Regions from separate parts of the Bradyrhizobium sp. SBR1B genome, predicted to be linked through region 2. Evidence: riboswitches for the same ligand, from Rfam matches in the RefSeq annotation. Region 2 holds a riboswitch; each other region holds the start of a gene.

Region 1 (5,067 bases), on a different contig from region 2:
ATGGGTCACCCGAAATTGCCCCGATGTCTCCGCCGTGCATCGCGAGGCCGCGATCGCACGGCAGGCGCAACTGACAAAGCCGACCGGTGCACTCGGCCGGCTGGAGCAGCTCGCAATCGAGCTTGCGGACCTGCAGGCGACCGAACAGCCGCGTGCCGCACGGGTGCCGATCATTGTCTTCGCCGGCGACCACGGCATCGTCGCGCAGGGCGTCTCGGCCTATCCGCAAGCCGTGACCATCGCGATGATGGCGAATTTTGCCTCCGGCGGCGCCGCGATCTCGGTGCTGGCGCGCGAGCTTGGCTCGAGCCTGGACGTCGTCGATGCCGGCACGCTAGCAACAGAGGCGATGGCGGGTGTCATCTCCGACAAGCCGCGCCATGGCACGCGCGATTTCAGCGTCGAAGCCGCGCTCGCACCCGCCGAGCTGGCGTATGCCTTCGAGGTCGGCCAGCGCGCGGTTGCGCGCGCGCAAGCCAATCAGCCCGATCTCTTGATCTTCGGCGAGATGGGGATCGGCAACACGACGACGTCGGCGGCGATTGCTGCAGGCCTGCTCGGCATCAGCGCCGAAGAGATCGCGGGCAGCGGCACCGGCGTCGATGCGGCCGGCCGCGCACATAAGGCCCGCGTGATCGACGCGGCGATCGCGCGTCACGGCGTTGGCGGCGCCTCGCCCGAAAAAATCCTGTGTGCCGTCGGCGGCCTCGAGATCGCGGCGATCTCAGGTGCGATCATTGCGGCGGCGCAGCGCCGTATTCCCGTATTGATCGATGGCTTCATCGTATCGGTGGCAGCGCTCGCAGCAGTGCGACTCAATCCGTCGTGCCAGCCGTTCCTGCTGCCGTCGCATCAATCGGCGGAGCAGGGGCATCGGCTGGTGTTGCGCGCGCTGAACGTGCAGCCGTTGATCAGCCTCGATCTCAGGCTCGGCGAGGGATCGGGCGCCGCCATCGCGCTGCCGCTGGTGCGGCTCGCTTGTAGCCTTCACAACGGCATGGCGACGTTTGCGCAGGCCAATGTGCCTGACAGACCTAACTGATCGGCTGATTGACGGAGACGACGCGCCAGCCGCTCGCGAGGCGATCGATCCGGGTCAGCGACAGCGGATCGACCACGAAGCGCAAGGCGGCCTGCGGCGTCAGATCCAGCGCGATGCAGAGCGCGGCGCGGATGGTGCCGGAATGCACTACGAGCGTGGCCGATCCGGCTGCGATCCGCGACAGGCCCAGCCGGACACGCGCGACCTGATCCGCAAAGCTTTCGCCGCCGGGCGGCCGTCCGCCAGCCGGATCGCTCCAGAACTGCGCATAGGCCTCACCGCGGGTCGCCTCGAGTTGGTCATGGCGGTGGCCGGTCCAGTCACCAAAATCCTGCTCGCGGAATTCACTGACCAGCTTCGGTTCGAGCCCCAGCGCGCGTGCCGTCTCGATCGTGCGCCGCGACGGGCTGGCATAGCCGGCGGCATCCGGTGGCAGGCGCCGTCGCACAGCGTCCAGTTGCACGCGATCGCTGAGATCGGCCGGCGCGTCGGCGGCATGGATGGTGCCTGTGACGCCCGCGACGGGCGCGTGCCGTATCAACCAGAGGAAGGTCTCGCCTTCCATGCTCATCTCCAAGGAAGTTGGTCGTTGTGGCCATAACGCCGCAACTGGCACATTGACTCTGTTGTGATGGTAATCCTAGATGCTCGCGACGGTTTCCCCGAGAGGGGATGAAAAGGGAATACGGTGCGGGGACATTGTCCCCAACGCCGTGGCTGCCCCCGCAACTGTGAGCGGATAATCCTTCGTCAGAAGCCACTGGGTCCTCGGTCCCGGGAAGGCGACGAAGTGGTGATGACCCGCGAGCCAGGAGACCTGCCGTCAGCCGTGGTCACACGCGAAGATGTCGGTCGGGGAGTACAGACATTCGGCTTCATCGGACGGCTGAAGAGCCAAAAGGTGAGACCTCGTTCGCTGTGACGTGCCACTGACGTCATACCGAGGTCCGAAAACCGTGTCTTCCATCCGTATCGTACGACCGCGACAATTCCTGCTCGCATCCGCTGCGCTCACATCCCTTGCCGCACTCGATCTGCCCGCTGCGCTGGCGCAGCAGGCCCGGGAACCCCTGCCGCCCGTCGAAGTATCGCCGGCCCAATCCCGCAAGCAGGCCAAGCCTGCCGCCCGGGAGGCGCAGAGCGCGCACCGGCAAGCAGCGCGCAGGCCGGCGGCCGCGGCAGCGATGCCGAAGCCCGTCGTGCCGGCTACGGCACCCCCGACGCCGCTCAACAGCAATGCCGTCGCCGAAAGCGCTTCGCGGCTCGGCCTGACGGTGCGACAGACGCCCGCGACCGTCGAGGTGATCTCCGCCGAGACCATGCGCGAGCAGGGCTATCGCACGGTGTCCGACGTGGCCCAGGGCGCGGTCGGCGTCACCGCCGGCGATAACCCGGCCGAACCTTCCGCCTTCTCGATGCGTGGCTTCACCAACAGCCAGATCAACACGCTCTACAACGGCATCAAGATCGGCCCGCAGAACATGACCTCGCGGATCATGGACACCGCCAATCTGGAGGCCGTGGAATTCCTGAAGGGCCCGGCATCGCTGATCTCGGGTGAAGGCGCCGCCGGCGGCGCGATCAATTTTGTGACCAAGCAGCCGCACACGGGACCGATCCGGAACGAAGCTGATTTCTCCTGGGATTCGCTGAATTCGTTCCGCGCGCATTACGGCTCGGGCGGCAGCACCAACGTCCAAGGCCTCGACTATCGCTTCGACATCAGCCGTTCCGCGCTCAACGGCTTTGCCGACGACACCAATACCAAGATGCTCGATGTGTCCGGCCAGCTCAATTACCGCATCTCCGACAGTCTCAAGATCTGGGGCGCGATCGAGTATCGCGAGGACCGTTCGAAAGCCTATTGGGGCGCGCCGCTGGTGCCGATCGCCTTCAGCGGCTCGCACGCGACGACGAGGATCGTCTCCGGTAATTACTTCAATAGGACTGATCTTGGCGCGGTCACGATCGACGACCGCACCTTCAATACCAACTACAACGTCCTCGACAATCGCAATGTCGCGCAGGAGGTGTGGCTGCGCGGCGGCTTCGAGCTGAAGCTGGCGCCGGACCTGACGCTGAAGAGTCAAGCCTATGGCTACGGCGCCGAGCGCACCTGGTTCAACAACGAGATCGAGGCGTTCGATTCCACCAACAACCAGGTGTATCGCGAGCGCTTCTATGTCGCGCACAGCCAGCGCCTCGTCGGCAACATCACCGATTTGATCTGGGACGCTGATATCGCGGGTTTCGACAATCGGCTGGTCACGACGTTGTCATCGAGCTATCTCGACTTCGTCAGGCCGGGCGCGGCAAATTTCCCGAACGATTATGTCTCGCTGGTCGATCCCAACCGCGGCTTTTACGGCTCGCTCACGACGCAGCAGCAGACCGCGCGCATCAACAACGAGGCGCTGTCGTTCGAGGACCGGCTGAAGCTGACGCGGACCTTCGCGCTGATCGGCGGCCTGCGCGTCGAGCATATCGGGCTCGACCGCAATTCGACCGATTCCGCCGGGCTTGTGAGAGCCGGCTTTCCGTTCACGAAAGACTGGGCGCCGGTGACGGGCCGCATCGGTTACACTTGGGAGGCCGTGCCCGGCCTGATCTTCTTCAGTCAGTACGCCACCGGCGCCGACGTCTCCGCGAACACCAGCTTCCTGCTGTTGCCGACCCAGCCGCTCGACCTGACGACCGCGCGTACCTATGAGACCGGCGTCAAGCACCTGTTCTGGGACAACCGGGCGGAGTGGTCGTTCTCGGCCTATGACATCGTGCGCAAGAACGTCTATGCCGCGGCCGGCGGCATGGCGCTCAACATCGCCGGGCGCCAGGAATCCAAGGGCGTCGAGCTTGCCGCTTCGGTTCGTCCGATCGATCCGCTGCGTCTGTGGGGCAACATCGCCTATGTCGATGCCCGCTATGCCGACTACAATTTCGCCGGCGGCTCGTTCTCCGGCAATACGCCGCCGAACGTGCCGCGCATTGTGGCGAATGCTGGCGCGTCCTGGCGCTTCTTCACGCCCTGGCCGGTAGAGCTCGGCATCGTCGGCCGCCATGTCGGCGACCGCTACAACACCGATGCCAATGTCGTGACGATGAAGGCCTATACCGTCGCCGACGTCTATGCCTTCGTCGACATTCCCAAGACGGTGTTCAACGCGGTCGATCAGGCCCGCCTGACCTTCCGCGTCCGCAACATCACCGATAAGCGCTATGCGATCTGGGGCGATCCGTTCTATCCCGACCAGATCCTGCTCGGCGCGCCTAGGACCTACGAGCTCTCGGCCGCGTTCAAATGGTAGGATCATGAACGCATGATGGGCGCGATCGTCCTTGCGCATCGCTGGCTCGGGATCGCGTTCTGCCTGCTGTTCGCGATGTGGTTCGCGACGGGGATCGTGATGCACTTCGTGCCGTTTCCGTCGCTGACGGAAGCGGAACGGTTTGCCGGCCTGGCGCCGGTGGATCGCGAAGCGGCGAGGATCCCGGTTGCGGCGGCGGTCGCTGTGAGCGGGGTCGCGGACGCCGTGCGCGTCCGGCTGATCCAGCGGAGCGATGCAGCGGTCTACATCGTGTCGGGATCATCGCGCGTGCGCGCGGTCCGCGCCTCCGACGGAGCGGATGCGTCGGTCGCAATTGCCGATACCGTCCTTGCGATTGCGCGGGAGCACGCGCGCAATCGCGGGCTCGATGCCGTGCAGGCCGCGGTCGTTGCCCGTCCGGACTATGATCAGTGGAGCGTGCCGAACGGCTTCGATCGCCATCGGCCGCTGTTTCGCGTGGCCTTCGGCGATGCTGCCGGGACGGAAGTCTATGTCTCCTCGCCCACCGGCGAGATCGTCCTGGATACGACGCGGCGCGAGCGGGGCTGGAATTGGGCCGGTAGTGTCCTGCACTGGATTTATCCGACGGTCCTGAGAAGCAACCGGCTCCTGTGGGATCGCGTCGTCTGGACGCTGTCATTGCTGGCCTTGATCGCGGCAATGCTTGGTGCGGTGCTCGGGATCGCGCGGGTGAAGCTG
Region 2 (5,067 bases):
GTCCTGACCGGCAGCATCGGCTCCGAGCTGATGATGAGCTTCACCGTGATGGGCGACGCCGTGAACCTGGCCTCGCGGCTGGAGGCCGTCAACAAGGTCTACGGCACCCGCATCCTGATCTCGCTGGCCACGGCTGATGCGATCGGAGCGCGGCTCGAATTGCGCGAGATCGATCGTCTGGCGGTCGCCGGCCAGAGCGCGCCGCAGCCGATCTTCGAGGTGATGGCGCAGGCGGGCGCGCTCACCGCCGCGCAGGACAGCCTGCGCACGCATTATGCCGAAGCGCTCGCCGCCTATCGGGCCCGCCGCTTCGACGAGGCGCGCGCCGCCTTCAACGCCGCGCTCGAAGCCGTCCCCGGCGACGGCCCCTCGCGCACGATGCTCGGCCGCATCGCGCAATTCGAGGCCAAGCCGCCGGAAGAGGGGTGGGACGGCGCCTGGCGGCTGGAGCAGAAATAGCCGTTTTTGTTGGGCCGGCCCGCCCTGTCCGGAAAAAACGTTTCTACTCGATAACGATGTTCGCCGTGACCTATTTCCCGGGCTTAGGTTGGATGTCCTTGAGGCGTTTGACGGGGACACGCCGATGACGGAACTTCAGGACAGGCTGGAACGGTTCGAGACGCTCACCGCCGAATGCGAGCTGATCGCCAAGCTCGCCACCGACAGCACCAAGCGCGAGTTCTATCTGAAACTCTCGGAACAGTACCGTCAGCTGGCGGTGGACATGCGGCAGGCGATCGCGACCAAGGCTGCGGCGTGACGCCGGCTGCAATCCGTTCTTAAGGTTTGGCGCGCATCCTTGACGTCGCGAGCGATCGCTCGTGATGGAAAGGCCGGGGTTCGCTGCATTGCAGCGCACCCCGCGAGTGTCATTTGCCATGCTTGACAGGGCAATCACATGCGCCTCGTTGCCGTGATCATAGTCGCGCTCATGACGGCGGCCTGCGACCAGGAGCAGGATATCACCGGCTCGACGCCGACCTGCCCGATGCGGAACTACAGCTACAATCCCCGCGACATGAACCAGTGCGTCAGTGCGTGCAAATCGTGCGATCGCGGCACCACGGTCACCTGCACCACCTCCTGCACCCTCAAGGGCGCGCGCTGAGGCTACCGCTTTCTCCGGCGCACCCAGCGGCGGTGCTGGGGCACCGGAACGATTCACTTGGGTTAATCATTGAAGCAGGTGGGCAGGACGCGGAGTCCGATGGAAATGGGTATGCTCGATCCCGGTCGATTTCTGGTGTCGTGCTCGCATTGTGATGCCTGGCCGATGGCGGCCAATGTGAAGCGGTCGAGCTGGTCGGCGTCCCCGCACGAGGTCCGCTTTGTCTGCACGCGCTGTCGTCGCGAGGAGACCGCGATCGTCTCGGCCTCCGGCGAATTGACCCCGATCAAGCGCGTCGATGTTCCGCCGCGCGACGTCGCTGTCGCCTGGGCCCAGGCGCAACGTGTGCGAGGGCGGACCTGAGCGCCCGGCACCCATCGGTCGATTGACTCCCGGGGCCAACGGCTCGTAAATGATCGGCGACGGTTCTCCTCAGGGAGATCAAAAGGGAATGTGGTGCGGGATTGTCCCAACGCAGGGATCTGTCTCAACGCCACGGCTGCCCCCGCAACTGTAAGCGGTGAATCTTTCGTCTCATGCCACTGGGAAACTCGGTCCTGGGAAGGCGACGCGAGGTCACGACCCGCGAGCCAGGAGACCTGCCGTCAGCCGTGGTCACACGCGAAGATGTCGGTCGGGGAGTACAGACATTAGCTTCACCGGAGCAATCCATCGCTCTGCCGTGAAACCTCGTTCGCTGTGACGTGCCACTGACGTCATACCGAGGTTACAATTGTGTCCCGTCTCGTCTCTGCCGCCAGGCGCCTTGCCGTCGGCCTGCTCGTATCCGTTTCCTTCCATTCGCTCGATCTGTCCTCCGCCTTCGCCCAGCACGCGCTTGCCGAGCAATTGCCGCCGATCGAAGTGACGCAGCCCGACGATCACAACCGCACGCGGGCGAGGGCGATCGGTGACGGCGAGGCGACGCGGCAGCGGGCGAGGACGAATGTCGCGCCGGCAGGCAATGGAGCCGGCTCATCTGGCTCCGGCGGTAAGGCTGCCGTCGGCAACGGCGCCATCGTCGGGGCCGCCACGACCGTCATCACGGCCGCGGATATCGCGCATTCGCCATCGCAGACGCTTGCCGAGATCATCGCGACGCAGACGCCGGGGGCCCAGATCACGACGCTCTATGGCGGCCAGATCGGCGCCAAGACCAGCGTGGACCTGCGTGGCTTCGGCGCCTTTGCCACCGCCAACACGCTGGTGCTGGTCAACGGACGACGGTTGAACGACGTCGACATGGCGCAGGTGGACCTCTCCACCATCCCGCTCAATTCGATCGAACGCATCGAGGTCACGCGGGGAAATTCCGGCGCGGTGCTCTACGGCGACAACGCGGTCGGCGGTGTGATCAACATCGTTACAAGAAATGGCGTTGGCGGACCGCCCGTGACCGCGCGCATCGAGGCCGGTTTCGGCTCGTTCAACACCAGGCTCGGCAATGTCTCGACCTCGCTCAATTCCGGCCCGTGGTCGACCTCGTTCTACGGCAATACGGTCAGGACCGATGGCTACCGCGACAACAATCGCTATTCGCAGCAGAACGGCGTCGGCAATCTCAATTACACGACGCCGAGCCTGAGTGCTTTTCTCACCGTCACCGGCGACAATCAGGAGCTGCGGCTGCCGGGCGGCCGCACCGTCGATCCCTCCATCGGCCTCGACGAGCTCAGGGCCAACCGGCGAGGGACCAGCACGCCGTTCAACTACGCCAACCAGGAGGGTTTTGGCGCGACTGCGGGCTTCACCAAGACCCTGGTCAACGGCGTCGATCTCATCGTCGACGGCGGCGTGCGCGACAAGAAGCAGCAGAGTGCGTTCTTTTCCACCCCGACGCCGGTTCCGGCGTTCTTCACGTCGACCTATGTCGGTTCCCATCTGACGAATTGGTCGATCACGCCGCGGCTCAGCGTGAAGAGCCTGCTGCTCGGCATGCCGTCGCAGCTCCTGACCGGCATCGACTATTACGATGCGAGCTTTGAGCAGAATCGCGGCGCCGGGCAGGGGCTCTCCCCATGGCACAATTACGACCTCAGGCAGCAGTCGGTTGCGGGCTATTTCCAGCACACATTGGGAATCGCGCCCACGACCGACATCTCCTACGGCGCGCGGGTGCAGAACGTCAGACTTGCGGCACGCGACAATTTCGACCCGGCAGCTCCCTTCAACGCCGACATCGGCGCGCTGCCGCTGACGAGCAACGAGACCCAATATGCGCTGCATCTCGGCGCCGAGCATCGCCTCAACGACCAGGTCTCGCTGTTCGGCCGCGTTGCGCGCGCTTTCCGCACGCCTGATGTCGACGAGCGCCTGTCCTCGGGGCCTTCCTTCGATCCCTTGACCTTCGCTGCGATCCCGCAAACGTTCGAGCTCAAGACCCAGACCTCTTGGGATATCGAGGGCGGTTTTCGCATCAAGGGAGGCGGATTGCAGCTGCAGAGTAGTCTCTATCTGATGGATCTCACCAACGAGGTCCATTTCAATCCGGTCCTGTTCTACAACACCAATCTCGATCCGACCCGCCGCTACGGCTCGGAGACCAGCCTGTCCTATCGCGTCAACGATGCCCTGCTGCTGCGCTCCGGCGTGGCCTACACCCGCGCGGTCTTCCGCGAAGGCATCTGGGCCGGCAACGACGTGCCGCTGGTGTCGCGCTACACGGCGAGTGCGGGCGTCACCTGGAACATCTGGCAGAATTACGTGGTGCTCGATGCCACCGCGCGCTTCTGGAGCGAGCGACGCATGGACAACGACCAGGCGGGCACCCAGAAGCCGATTCCCGCCAACGGCACGATCGATCTCAAGCTCAGCGGCCAGGTTGAGCGCTACTTCTGGTCCGTCAGCATCAACAATGTGCTGAACGCGCTCTACTACGACTACGCCATCGCGAGCACCTTCACGGACGGCCGCTTCAGCGCCTATCCGCTGCCCGGCCGCACCTATCTGCTCAAGGCCGGCGCAACGTTCTGATTTTCGTCACGCGCCCCTAAATGGACTAGAATTCGAAAGAAGGAGATTCAACCATGGCTCTCAGCATCCTGCCGTCTGGTGGCGATCGCTTCCGGCTTCACCCGGTCGCGCCGCGCCTCGCGCCGATGTTCTGCTTTGCGCTGCTGACGGCGTCATGCGTGCTCGCAAGTTTTGCGTTCGCCTGCGCCACGCCGTTCGCGGCCTTCGCCGTCATTGCCGCGGCGATGCTGCCGCAGCGTCAGGCGCTGCTCGTCGTCACCGGCGCCTGGCTCGTCAACCAGACCATCGGTTTCGGCGTGCTGCATTATCCCGTTGACGCCAACACGATTGCCTGGGGCTTCCTGATCGGCGCGGCTGCGCTTCTGGCGACCGCGGCCTCGTCGACGGTGCTCGGCCTGCTGCCGCAGCGCCGCACGCCACTGATGCTGGCGATCACGCTCGTCGCCGCCTACGGGATCTACGAGCTCGCACTGCTCGCCGCGACGCCGTTCCTCGGCGGCGAGGGCGCCTTCACCGCCGCGATCGTGACGCGCATTGGACTGACCAGCGCCGTCTGGCTCGCCGGCCTCGTCGCCATCTGTGAGATCGTGCGCCTGGTCGATCCGGCCGGACGCAAGCGAGCGATGTCGGCCTGAGCGGCCGATCGTGGCCGTAGCCCGGATGGAGCAAAGCGCAATCCGGGGCCGCTCGCCCCGGCATCTAGCACCGTCCCGGATTACGCTGGCGCTCCATCCGGGCTACGGCGCCGAGAGCCTGTGTCGCCCTCTGTCAATCCACGTCGCTAAAAATATTCCACTTTACCGAAATTCGGTTTCGGCGTATGTGTCGTCCATCCCGGCTCACCCAAGAGGGGCGACTATGTGGTCGTCACTGTCGCGAGCCGGGCTTGCGGTGGACGCGGCAGCGTCGGCACGAGAGGCGCGGGCAGGGCGGGTAGTCCCTGTGAGCCCGAGGCTTCGTGCGGATGAGCGGCGCTGTTCAGTTCG
Region 3 (5,067 bases), on a different contig from region 2:
AGGGCGCCCGAGGCTGTTGCTGCCCTGGAAGCACCGGATGCGGTCTTCATCGGCGGCGGCCTCGATAGCGCGATGTTCGATGAGATCTGGTCGCGAATTGCGCCGGGCACGCGGCTGGTTGCACATTCAGTCACATTGGAGACGGAAGCGTTGCTCGGCGATCTGCACCAGCGCCACGGCGGCGAGCTGATGCGGGTGGAGATCGCGCATGCCGCGCCGCTCGGCCGCTACCGCTCCTGGGAGGCGGCACGGCCGGTGGTGCAGTGGAGTACGGTCCGATGAAGGTGGCCGGGTTTGGCTTCAGAAGAGATGTCAGTCTCGCTTCGCTGCGCGAAGCACTGCTGGCGGCGGGTGATCCCGAAGGCCTCACTGCGATGGCAACCGTCAGCGACAAGGCCGACGCGGAGCCGCTGCAGCAGCTCGCGCGTGAGTGCGGTGTGCCGATCAAGGCTGTACCGGCCGAAATGTTGGCCGGTATCGCCACGCCGACCCAGTCCAATCTCGTGATGGAGAAGTTCGGCACTGGATCGATCGCCGAAGCCGCGGCGCTCGCTGCGGCCGGGCCTCGCGCTCGGCTGATCTCGACACGCGTTGTCTCGCAGGATCGCACGGCGACGGCCGCGATCGCGGAAGGAGACGGCGCATGACGGTGCATTTTATCGGCGCGGGGCCGGGCGCTCCCGATCTGCTGACGTTGCGCGGCCGCGACCTGATCGCGGCCTGTCCGGTCTGCCTCTATGCCGGCTCGCTGGTCCCCGAGGGCGTGCTGGCGCATTGTCCGCCCGGCGCGCGCATCGTCAATACCGCGGCGCTGTCGCTCGACGAGATCATTGCCGAGATCGCCGCCGCGCATGCGGCGGGCAAGGACGTCGCCCGCCTGCATTCCGGCGATCTCTCGATCTGGTCGGCGATGGGCGAGCAGCTCCGCCGCCTGCGCGCACTTGGCGTTCCGTTCACCGTGACGCCTGGTGTGCCGTCCTTCTCCGCCGCTGCGGCAGCGCTCGAGGCCGAGCTGACTTTGCCCGGCCTGGCTCAGACCGTGGTGCTGACGCGCACGCCGGGCCGTGCCAGCGCGATGCCTGAGGGCGAGAAGTTGGCAGCCTTCGCCGCGACCGGTGCAGTGCTCGCGATTCATCTGTCGATCCATCTGCTCGACAAGGTCGTCGCCGAGCTCGCGCCGCATTACGGCGCGGACTGTCCGGTCGCGATCGTCTGGCGCGCGAGCTGGCCGGATCAGCGCATCATAAGCGCCACGCTGGCTACGCTCGATGCTGCCGTCGGCACCGAGATGGAGCGCACCGCGATCATTCTGGTCGGCAAGACGCTCGGCGCTGCGGATTTCGACGAGAGCCGCCTTTACGCCGCTGATTACGATCGCCGCTATCGGCCGGTCGGCGCCGAGCCGCGTTTTCCGGAAGGCTCGTGATGGCGGCAGGCCTCGTCATCTCCGCACCGGCCTCCGGCGTCGGCAAGACCACGCTGACGCTGGCGCTCGCGCGCGCCTGGCGCCATCGCGGCTTGAACGTGCAGTGCTTCAAGAGCGGTCCCGATTACATCGATCCCGCCTTCCACGCCGCCGCCACGGGGCGCGCTTCCGTCAACGTCGATAGCTGGGCGATGGATCGCGGGGCGATCTCGCATCTCGTCGGCCGCGGCGCGGACGCCGATGTCGTGCTTGCCGAGGGATCGATGGGCCTGTTCGACGGCGTCGCCGCGCCCGGTGTTTCCGGCACCGGTGCCACCGCCGACATTGCGGAGATGCTGGGCTGGCCGGTGGTGCTGGTGATCGATCCTTCCGGACAAGCGCAGACCGCGGCGGCGATCGCCGCGGGTCTTCGTGATTATCGCCCCGGCGTACGGCTCGCCGGCGTCGTGCTCAACCGCGTTGCCAGCCCGCGCCACGAAGACCTCGTGCGGCGTGCGCTCAACGACGCCGGCATTGCCGTGTTCGGCGCGCTGCCGCGCCATGCCGAGATCAGCCTGCCGAAGCGGCATCTCGGCCTGGTGCAGGCCGAGGAGCAGGCCGAGATCGGCAAGCTGATCGACGAGGCCGCGCGCTTCGTTGCCGAGCATGTCGATCTCGATGCGGTGCTGCGATCGGCTGCGTCCTGGACACCACAACCCGCCGCGAATGGGCTGAACGTGACGCCGCCGGGCCGGCGCATCGCGCTCGCGCGCGATGCGGCGTTCTCTTTCGTCTATCCGCACATGCTGGAAGCCTGGCGCGGGGCGGGCGCGGAGATCTCGACATTCTCGCCGCTCTCCGATGAAGCGCCCGACGCGAGCGCCGATGTGTGCTGGCTGCCCGGCGGTTATCCCGAGCTGCATGCCGGCAGGATCGCGGCCAATGCGCGTTTTCGCAGCGGCCTGCGCGCCTTCGCCGAAACGCGACCGGTGCACGGCGAATGCGGAGGCTATATGGTGCTGGGAACCGCTTTGACCGATGCGGACGGTGTTCGCCATGAGATGACAGGCCTGCTTGGCCTCGAGACCAGCTTTGCCAAACGTCGCATGCATCTCGGTTATCGTCTCGCGACGCTGGCCGCGCCGATGCCGGGACATCGCCCCAGTGCGCGCCTGCGCGGCCATGAGTTCCACTATTCGACCATTCTTGCCCAGCCTGATACGCCGTTGGCAGTCGTGCACGATGCAACCGGCGCGGTCATTGCCGAGACCGGTTCGCAGCGCGGCCACGCCACCGGCACGTTCTTTCATCTGATCGCGGAGGACCGGTGAGCGGATTCGTCTCCTTCATCTCCGCCGGCCCCGGCGACCCCGAGCTTCTCACGCTCAAGGGCGCCGCGCGGCTGCGCGAGGCCGACGTCGTGCTCTATGACGATCTCGCCTCCGGCGCGATCCTTGATCTCGCCCGGCCCGGCGCCAATCTCGTCGCGGTGGGGAAACGGGCAGGGCGTCCCTCGACCAAGCAGCACCACGTCAACCGCCTGCTGGTCGACTACGCCGCAACAGGTGCGCGCGTGGTTCGGCTCAAGTCGGGCGATGCCGGCATTTTCGGCCGGCTCGAGGAGGAGCTGGAGACGCTGCGTGAGGCCGGCATCGGCTACGAGATCGTTCCCGGCGTCACATCGGCCTGCGTTGCCGCAGCGCAAGCCGGCATCCCCCTGACCCGGCGCCACACCTCGCGCCGGGTGCAATTCGTCACCGGCGCTGATGTCACCGGCGAGTTGCCGCCGAATCTGAATTGGGCGGCCCTGGCCGATCCTGAGGCGACGACCGTGGTCTATATGGGTCGGCGCACCTTCCCCGCGCTTGTCGCAAAGTTGATCGCGCACGGCCTCGCTGCAGATACTCCCGCGCTGTTCGCCGAATCCCTCGGCCGCCCGGACGAACGGCTGGTCCGCACCACCATCGCCGAGCTTGCCGAGCAGCTTGCGCGCGGCGGCGCCGCGTCGACGGCCGCCGTGATCCTGTTTGGGGCGCTGGCGGGGGATTATCCGTCATGACGGCCTTGGCCGCCGTTCGCCCCTTGACGCAGGCTCAGCGAAAGGGGCACACAAGAGAAGCATGGTGCTCGACGCGGCGCAAAGCGCCGGAGCATAATCGGGAATGGGGGTGGGCGGACCCAGTTGCGGCGCCCAAAACCCCAGCCGCCCCCGCGACTGTAAGCGGTGAGGGACTCCGATCAGCCACTGGGCCGCAAGGTCCGGGAAGGCCGGAAATCCCGGGGAACCGCGAGCCAGGAGACCGGCCCTGCACGTTTTGAGGCCAAGGCCGTCGGGTGTGACGGCAGGAAGGAATTGAGCCATGCATATCGAACCCGGGGTCGTGACGGGCGCCAAGCTCGTGTTGAGTTACGCAACCGGCATCGCCGCAGGCGGCGTTGCGCTGAAGCTTGCGGTGGAGACCGTGCGTGAGCAGGGCATCACGTCGTTCGCAGCGCGGACGCTCGCCACCACAGTCCTTGTGTTCATCTTCTTCGAGATCCTGCCGCACTTCCCGGTCGGCGTCTCCGAGGTGCACTTCATTCTCGGCTCGACACTGTTCCTGCTGTTCGGCGCAGCGCCCGCGGCCTTCGGCCTCGCATTCGGCCTGCTGCTCCAGGGCGTATTCTTCGAGCCGGTCGACATCCCGCAATACGGCATGAACGTCACGACGCTGCTGGTGCCGCTGTTCGCGATCCAGGCGATCGCCACACGGATCATCTCGCGCAACACCGCCTATGTCGATTTGAAGTATCGGCAGGCGTTGGCGCTCTCGACGACCTACCAGGCCGGCGTGATCGCCTGGGTGGCGTTCTGGGCGCTCTATGGCTCGGGCTTTGCGATGAGCAACCTCGCCAACATCGCGACGTTCGCGGCGTCCTATGCGCTCGTCATCGTAATCGAGCCGCTGGCCGATCTCGCGGTGCTGGCACTGGCGAAGTCGCTGCGCGGCGTCACCGCGCCCGGTCTCGTCACCCCGCGCCTGCATAACGCGGCCTGAGAGATAAGCGAACGGGCGGCCAGCAGGGCCGCCCGTCGCGTTCGCGATGCTCACGCTCTCCCTGATAGGCATCGGTTGCGGCGATCCCGACCAGCTGACGCGCGCCGCTGTTCAAGCGATCAACGCCGCCGACCTCGTCCTGATTCCGCGTAAGGGTGCCGCGAAGTCCGATCTCGCCGATCTCAGGCGGACGATCTGCGCGAATGTACTCACCGGCGATAACACAGCCATCGCTGAATTCGACCTTCCCGTGCGCGACGCAGGTGAGGCGGAATACCGCAAGGGCGTGGACGATTGGCACGATGCGGTTGCCGCGACTTGGTCGAAAGCGATTGCGAACCATCTCGAAGGCGAGGGCAAGGTTGCGCTGCTGATCTGGGGCGACCCTTCCCTCTATGACTCCTCGCTGCGGATTGCGCGGCGGCTCAATCCCCTGCCTGACATCGAGGTCGTGCCCGGCATCACCTCGATCCAGGCGCTGTGCGCGGCGCATGCGCTGCCGCTCAACGACATCGGCGAGCCCTTTCTGGTCACGACGGGGCGGCGTTTGCGCGAAGGCGGCTGGCCGGCAGGGGTGGATACCGTTGTTGTAATGCTCGACGGCGGCACGGCATTCCAGTCGCT
Region 4 (5,067 bases), on a different contig from region 2:
GCCGCAATGACGCCGCGGGCGGGATCGTAGAACCCCATCTCGGGCACAGCGGTGTCGCCGATAACAGGCCCGGCATAGAGTCCCGAAGCCAGTGCGAGCTGTGCGATCGCGGCTTGCGCGGCGACCGGTCCGCCGGTGTCGCAGAGCACCTTGAGCCGGCGCAGCGTCGAGACCGGCAGGGTCGAGTATGCATCGAGCCGCGGGTCGTCGCGGCCGTCGGCCGGCAGCACGGCCAGCACAATGCCACGGTCCTTGGCGAGCTGCCGGAGCACAGCCAGACCATACGGCCAGTAGGACTCACCACCAATCAGGCGAACCAGAATGCCACGCGCCTGAGACAGCGTGCGCTCGATATAGGTGTCCACTGACAGCGGATGACGCAGCTCCGCGAGATTGGCGAGCCGCAGCGTCGGCAGGCTGTGGCGGCCACGCCGCCAGCCGGCTGCGAACGCCGCGAGATCCGAATCCGAATACGAGAGCACCACGAGATCGGCCGGGTCCTGGCCGATATCCCTTGGCGTCGCGGTCTCCTCCAGACCGCGGCTCTCGCGGAAGACGACGTGCATCAGATACCTAGTCCTGCCTTGATGGCGGCCTCGTCGATATCGCCGTGCTCGCCGATCACGACGAGCTTCGACCGCCTGTGACCTGCGCCCCAGGGCTTGTCGAACTGGTGGCGCACGCGCTCGCCGACCGCCTGCAGCAGCAGCCGCATCGGCTTGCCCGCGACCGCGATGTAGCCCTTAGCGCGCAGCACGTTCTGCTCGCGCGCCAGCTTCTGGACGGATGCGACCAGCGCATCGACGTCGGCGACTTCAGGAAGGTCGACCACGACCGAGGCGAAATCATCGTGCTCGTGCTCTTCCTCGCCGTCATGATGCGAGGGACGCGCGGCGAGATCGTTCTCGGCGGCAGCGCCAAGACCGAGGATGACGCGCGCATCGATCGCACCGTCGGTCACGGGGAGCATCGGCACGCGGCGCGGCATCTCGGCGGTGATGGCAGCCTTGGCCGCTTCAAGTCCCGCCGCGCCAACGAGGTCGGCCTTGGTCAGCAGCACGATGTCGGCGCAGGCGATCTGATCCTCGAACACTTCCGACAGCGGCGTCTCGTGATCCAGGCTCTCGTCCGCCGCGCGCTGCGCTTCGACGGCGTCAGGATCCGGCGCAAAGCGGCCAGCGGCGACAGCCTCGGCATCCGCGAGCGCGATCACGCCGTCGACGGTGATGCGCGAACGGATCTCCGGCCAGTCGAATGCCTTCAGCAGCGGCTTGGGCAGCGCCAGGCCCGAGGTCTCGATCAGGATGTGATCGGGCCGCACGGGCCGCGCCAGTAGTTTTTCCATGGTCGGAATGAAATCGTCGGCAACGGTGCAGCAGATGCAGCCATTGGCGAGCTCGACGATGTTCTCCTCCGGGCAATTGGCGTCGGCGCAGGATTTCAATATCTCGCCGTCGACGCCCTCACTGCCGAACTCGTTGACGAGCACCGCGAGCTTCTTGCCGCCGGCATTGCTGAGCAGATGCTGGATCAGCGTCGTCTTGCCCGAGCCGAGAAAACCGGTGACCACCGTCACAGGGACTTTTGCGAGCGAGTTCATTCGGCGGCCTCCGGCACGACGGCAATGGGGGGAATGCGGGCAAGCGACTGCTTGCGGAATATTTCCGGCCGGCTGCGCCAGGGCACGAGGCCGTCAGGCGCGGCCGCATAGGCCGCGGCGCCCGCGACCACATCCTGCGCATTTGCATCCGAGAGGCGGCCATAGACGTAAGACCACCGGCCGGGCGCGCTCAGCGCGACCGAGCAACCCTGGTTGCATGCCGACAGGCATTCGACGGGAACCACATTGACACCCTCGGGCACGCCCGCGTCGAGGATCGCCCCATGCAGGCGCTTGCCGGGCGTCGCCTCGCCTTCGCCAGGCGTCTCGCCGGCACGGCAGGTGATGCAGACGTGAAGTGTGACGGTCATCGCCTCTTCCAGATAACAGCGGGAGGCGATGAGGCACACGGACCGCTCTATTGGAGGCCCGTTTTCCCCGTCGCGGAACACCCCGTCCGCCGGTCCAAAACTCGTCCGCGCTGGCAGGTCTCCCGGCTTGCGGAGCAGGGTTTTCCCCTTCGATCCCCGCCTTCCCGATTCCCTGAGGGAATCAGTGGCTTCGGACATCTCTCCGGTCACGGTCGCGGGGGCGGCTGCATTTTGGACCCAAATCTTGCCGATTCGGACCCTATCGCATTCCCTCTTCGCCTGTCATAGGACAGGAACCAACGCCGGGCCACCATTTGCCGGTGGCCGCCACTTGTCAAGCCGAAGGACCGGGACCCGATGACGCCTGAACCGGATACAAAAACGGCCGAAGAAACCGACGCCCGCCACGCCACGAAAATGGCGAAGAAGAAGGCCGCCCGCGACAAGATCATGGCGACCAAGAGCGGCGAAAAGGGCCTCATCATCGTCCACACCGGGGCCGGCAAGGGCAAGTCCTCGTCGGCCTTCGGCATGATCGTCCGCTGCGTCGCGCACGGCCTTCCCTGCGCAGTCGTGCAATTCATCAAGGGCGCCTGGGATACCGGCGAGCGGCGCCTGCTCACCGGCCATTTCGGCGACCTCTGCCAGTTCCACGCCATGGGCGAAGGTTTTACGTGGGAGACGCAGGACCGCGCCCGCGACATCGCCGCCGCGCGCGCCGGCTGGGAGAAGGCCAAGGAGCTGATCCTCGATGAGAGCCTGCGTATGGTCGTGCTCGACGAGATCAACATCGCGCTGCGCTACGACTATCTCGACATCGCCGAGGTCGTCGAGTTTCTGACCACCTCGAAGCCGCCGATGACGCATGTCGTCCTCACCGGCCGCAACGCCAAGGAGGAGTTGATCGAGATCGCCGATCTCGTCACCGAGATGACGCTGGTGAAACATCCCTTCCGCTCCGGCATCAAGGCACAGGCCGGCGTCGAGTTCTGAGTTCGATGGCACGCGCGCTGATGATCCAGGGGGCCGGCTCGGACGTGGGCAAGTCGCTCATCGTCGCCGGTCTCGCGCGCGCCCTCACGCGGCGCGGCCTGCGCGTGATCCCGTTCAAGCCGCAGAACATGTCGAACAACGCCGCCGTCACCGTCGATGGCGGCGAGATCGGCCGCGCCCAGGCGCTGCAGGCGCTGGCCGCTCGCGTCGAACCGCACACCGACATGAACCCCGTGCTGCTCAAGCCCGAGACCGACATCGGCGCGCAGGTGATCGTCCAAGGAAAGCGCATCGCGACCGCGCGTGCCCGCGACTATGCCGCGATGAAGCCATCGCTGATGGGCGCGGTGCTGGAGAGCTTTGAGCGGCTGAAGGGGCGGGCCGATCTGGTGCTGGTGGAAGGTGCCGGTAGCCCGGCCGAAGTGAACCTGCGCAAGGCCGACATCGCCAATATGGGCTTTGCGCGCAAGGCGGACGTGCCGGTCGTGCTGGTCGGCGACATCGACCGCGGCGGCGTCATCGCCCAGCTGGTCGGCATCAAGACCGTGATCGACCCCGACGATGCCGCGATGATCCAGGGTTTTGTCATCAACAAGTTCCGCGGCGATCCCTCGCTGTTCGACGACGGCTACAGGCTGATCGAACAAAGAACGGCCTGGCTCGGCTTCGGCGTGCTGCCCTGGTTCGCGCGCGCCGGCGAGCTGCCGGCCGAGGACGCGCTCGGCCTCAGCGACGCGCGCAAGCCGGGCCAGTGCAAGATCGCCTGCCTGGCGCTGTCGCGGATCGCCAATTTCGACGATCTCGATCCGCTCAAGCTCGAGCCGGGCGTCGATCTCGTGATGGTACGCCCGGGCGAAGCGATCCCGGGGGACGTGCGTCTCGTCATCATCCCCGGCTCGAAATCCACCCGCGGCGATCTCGCCTTCCTGCGCGCGCAAGGCTGGGACATCGATCTGCTCGCGCATCACCGCAGGGGCGGCCATGTGCTCGGTCTCTGCGGCGGCTATCAGATGCTTGGGCGCAACGTCGCCGATCCTGACGGCATCGAAGGCACCGCAGGCGACACGCCGGGCCTCGGGCTGCTGGACGTGGACACGGTGATGAGTCCGCAGAAGACGCTGACGCGTGTCGCGGCCGTGCATGCCGACACAGACCAGCCAATCGAGGCGTACGAAATCCACATCGGCCGCACTGACGGGCCGGACCGCGCGCGCCCGTTTGCGAAGCTGAACGGCGAGCCGGAAGGCGCGATCTCGCGCGATGGCCGCGTGCAGGGCAGCTATCTGCACGGCCTGTTCACGTCGGATGATTTCCGCAAGGCCTATCTGGCCAGGCTCGACATTCCCGCAGGTGGCGAGCCCTATCAAGCCAGGGTCGAAAGCGCGCTCGATGCGCTGGCCGATCACATCGAAAAGCATCTCGACGTGGAAGGACTGCTCGCGCTAGCGCGCTAGCACCTCGGCAAGCCGCGTCCATTCGGCTTCGCTGCCCGGAAGCCCGAGGCGCAGCCATGTCGGCCTTTGTGCAAAGACGCGCGACCAGATATGGCTTCGTGCCAATCTCTCTTGCGCGGCGAGCGCGCCGGGCGTCTCGTAGAGACGGAACAGCGGCGTCCCCCCAAGCAGCATCCAGCCTTGCGCGTGCGCGATGGCATCGAGGCGAACACAGTCCCGGGCGAGTCGCGCTGACGTGGCCTCGGCCCAGGCGTCGTCACGCAACGCGCGACAGCCGATCGCGATCGCCGCTCCCGAAACCGGCCATGGACCCGACATCAACGCAAGCTTGCCTATGTCGGCGGCATTGCCGATCGCGAAGCCGAGCCGCAGGCCGGCAAGACCATAGAACTTTCCGAACGAGCGCAGGATCAGCAGTCCCGGCCGACCGGCTTCCGATGCAAGTGACAGCAGCGGAACGGCGTCGACAAAGCTCTCGTCGATGACGAGGCGGCCGACGCGCGGCAGCAGTGCGAGCAGATCCTTCGGTGCATGATGCTGACCGCCGGGATTGTTGGGATTGACGACGATGGCGAGATCCGCGCCTGCCAGCGCGTCGAGCTCGCTGGCCTCCTGGACATCCCAGCCTGCGGCCGACAGAACCCCTGCG

The links. A riboswitch is a leader RNA that binds a small molecule or an ion and turns the genes downstream of it on or off. The one in region 2 is predicted to bind cobalamin.
Region 1: it holds a riboswitch for cobalamin, as region 2 does, so the genes downstream of both, GGD61_RS17690 (TonB-dependent siderophore receptor) here and GGD61_RS12060 (TonB-dependent receptor domain-containing protein) in region 2, are expected to answer to the same signal.
Region 3: it holds a riboswitch for cobalamin, as region 2 does, so the genes downstream of both, GGD61_RS17710 (energy-coupling factor ABC transporter permease) here and GGD61_RS12060 (TonB-dependent receptor domain-containing protein) in region 2, are expected to answer to the same signal.
Region 4: it holds a riboswitch for cobalamin, as region 2 does, so the genes downstream of both, GGD61_RS17775 (DUF1636 domain-containing protein) here and GGD61_RS12060 (TonB-dependent receptor domain-containing protein) in region 2, are expected to answer to the same signal.

Annotation. Positions count from the first base shown of each region.
Region 1 covers NZ_JACIHC010000006.1:79,041-84,107, reverse strand. The annotation lists gene cobT (nicotinate-nucleotide--dimethylbenzimidazole phosphoribosyltransferase) at 1-1,042, shown strand, start outside; gene GGD61_RS17695 (histidine phosphatase family protein) at 1,035-1,607, opposite strand; cobalamin riboswitch at 1,680-1,882, shown strand; gene GGD61_RS17690 (TonB-dependent siderophore receptor) at 1,999-4,347, shown strand; gene GGD61_RS17685 (PepSY domain-containing protein) at 4,360-5,067, shown strand, end outside.
Region 2 covers NZ_JACIHC010000004.1:69,759-74,825, forward strand. The annotation lists gene GGD61_RS12040 (adenylate/guanylate cyclase domain-containing protein) at 1-459, shown strand, start outside; gene GGD61_RS12045 (hypothetical protein) at 584-760, shown strand; gene GGD61_RS12050 (hypothetical protein) at 899-1,108, shown strand; gene GGD61_RS12055 (hypothetical protein) at 1,220-1,471, shown strand; cobalamin riboswitch at 1,515-1,730, shown strand; gene GGD61_RS12060 (TonB-dependent receptor domain-containing protein) at 1,844-4,081, shown strand; gene GGD61_RS12065 (hypothetical protein) at 4,135-4,716, shown strand.
Region 3 covers NZ_JACIHC010000006.1:84,301-89,367, reverse strand. The annotation lists gene cbiE (precorrin-6y C5,15-methyltransferase (decarboxylating) subunit CbiE) at 1-282, shown strand, start outside; gene GGD61_RS17730 (cobalamin biosynthesis protein) at 279-647, shown strand; gene cobM (precorrin-4 C(11)-methyltransferase) at 644-1,426, shown strand; gene GGD61_RS17720 (cobyrinate a,c-diamide synthase) at 1,426-2,736, shown strand; gene cobA (uroporphyrinogen-III C-methyltransferase) at 2,733-3,464, shown strand; cobalamin riboswitch at 3,510-3,729, shown strand; gene GGD61_RS17710 (energy-coupling factor ABC transporter permease) at 3,766-4,443, shown strand; gene cobF (precorrin-6A synthase (deacetylating)) at 4,490-5,067, shown strand, end outside.
Region 4 covers NZ_JACIHC010000006.1:96,925-101,991, forward strand. The annotation lists gene cobN (cobaltochelatase subunit CobN) at 1-566, opposite strand, end outside; gene cobW (cobalamin biosynthesis protein CobW) at 566-1,600, opposite strand; gene GGD61_RS17775 (DUF1636 domain-containing protein) at 1,597-1,971, opposite strand; cobalamin riboswitch at 2,066-2,287, opposite strand; gene cobO (cob(I)yrinic acid a,c-diamide adenosyltransferase) at 2,329-2,964, shown strand; gene GGD61_RS17785 (cobyric acid synthase) at 2,970-4,418, shown strand; gene cobD (threonine-phosphate decarboxylase CobD) at 4,407-5,067, opposite strand, start outside.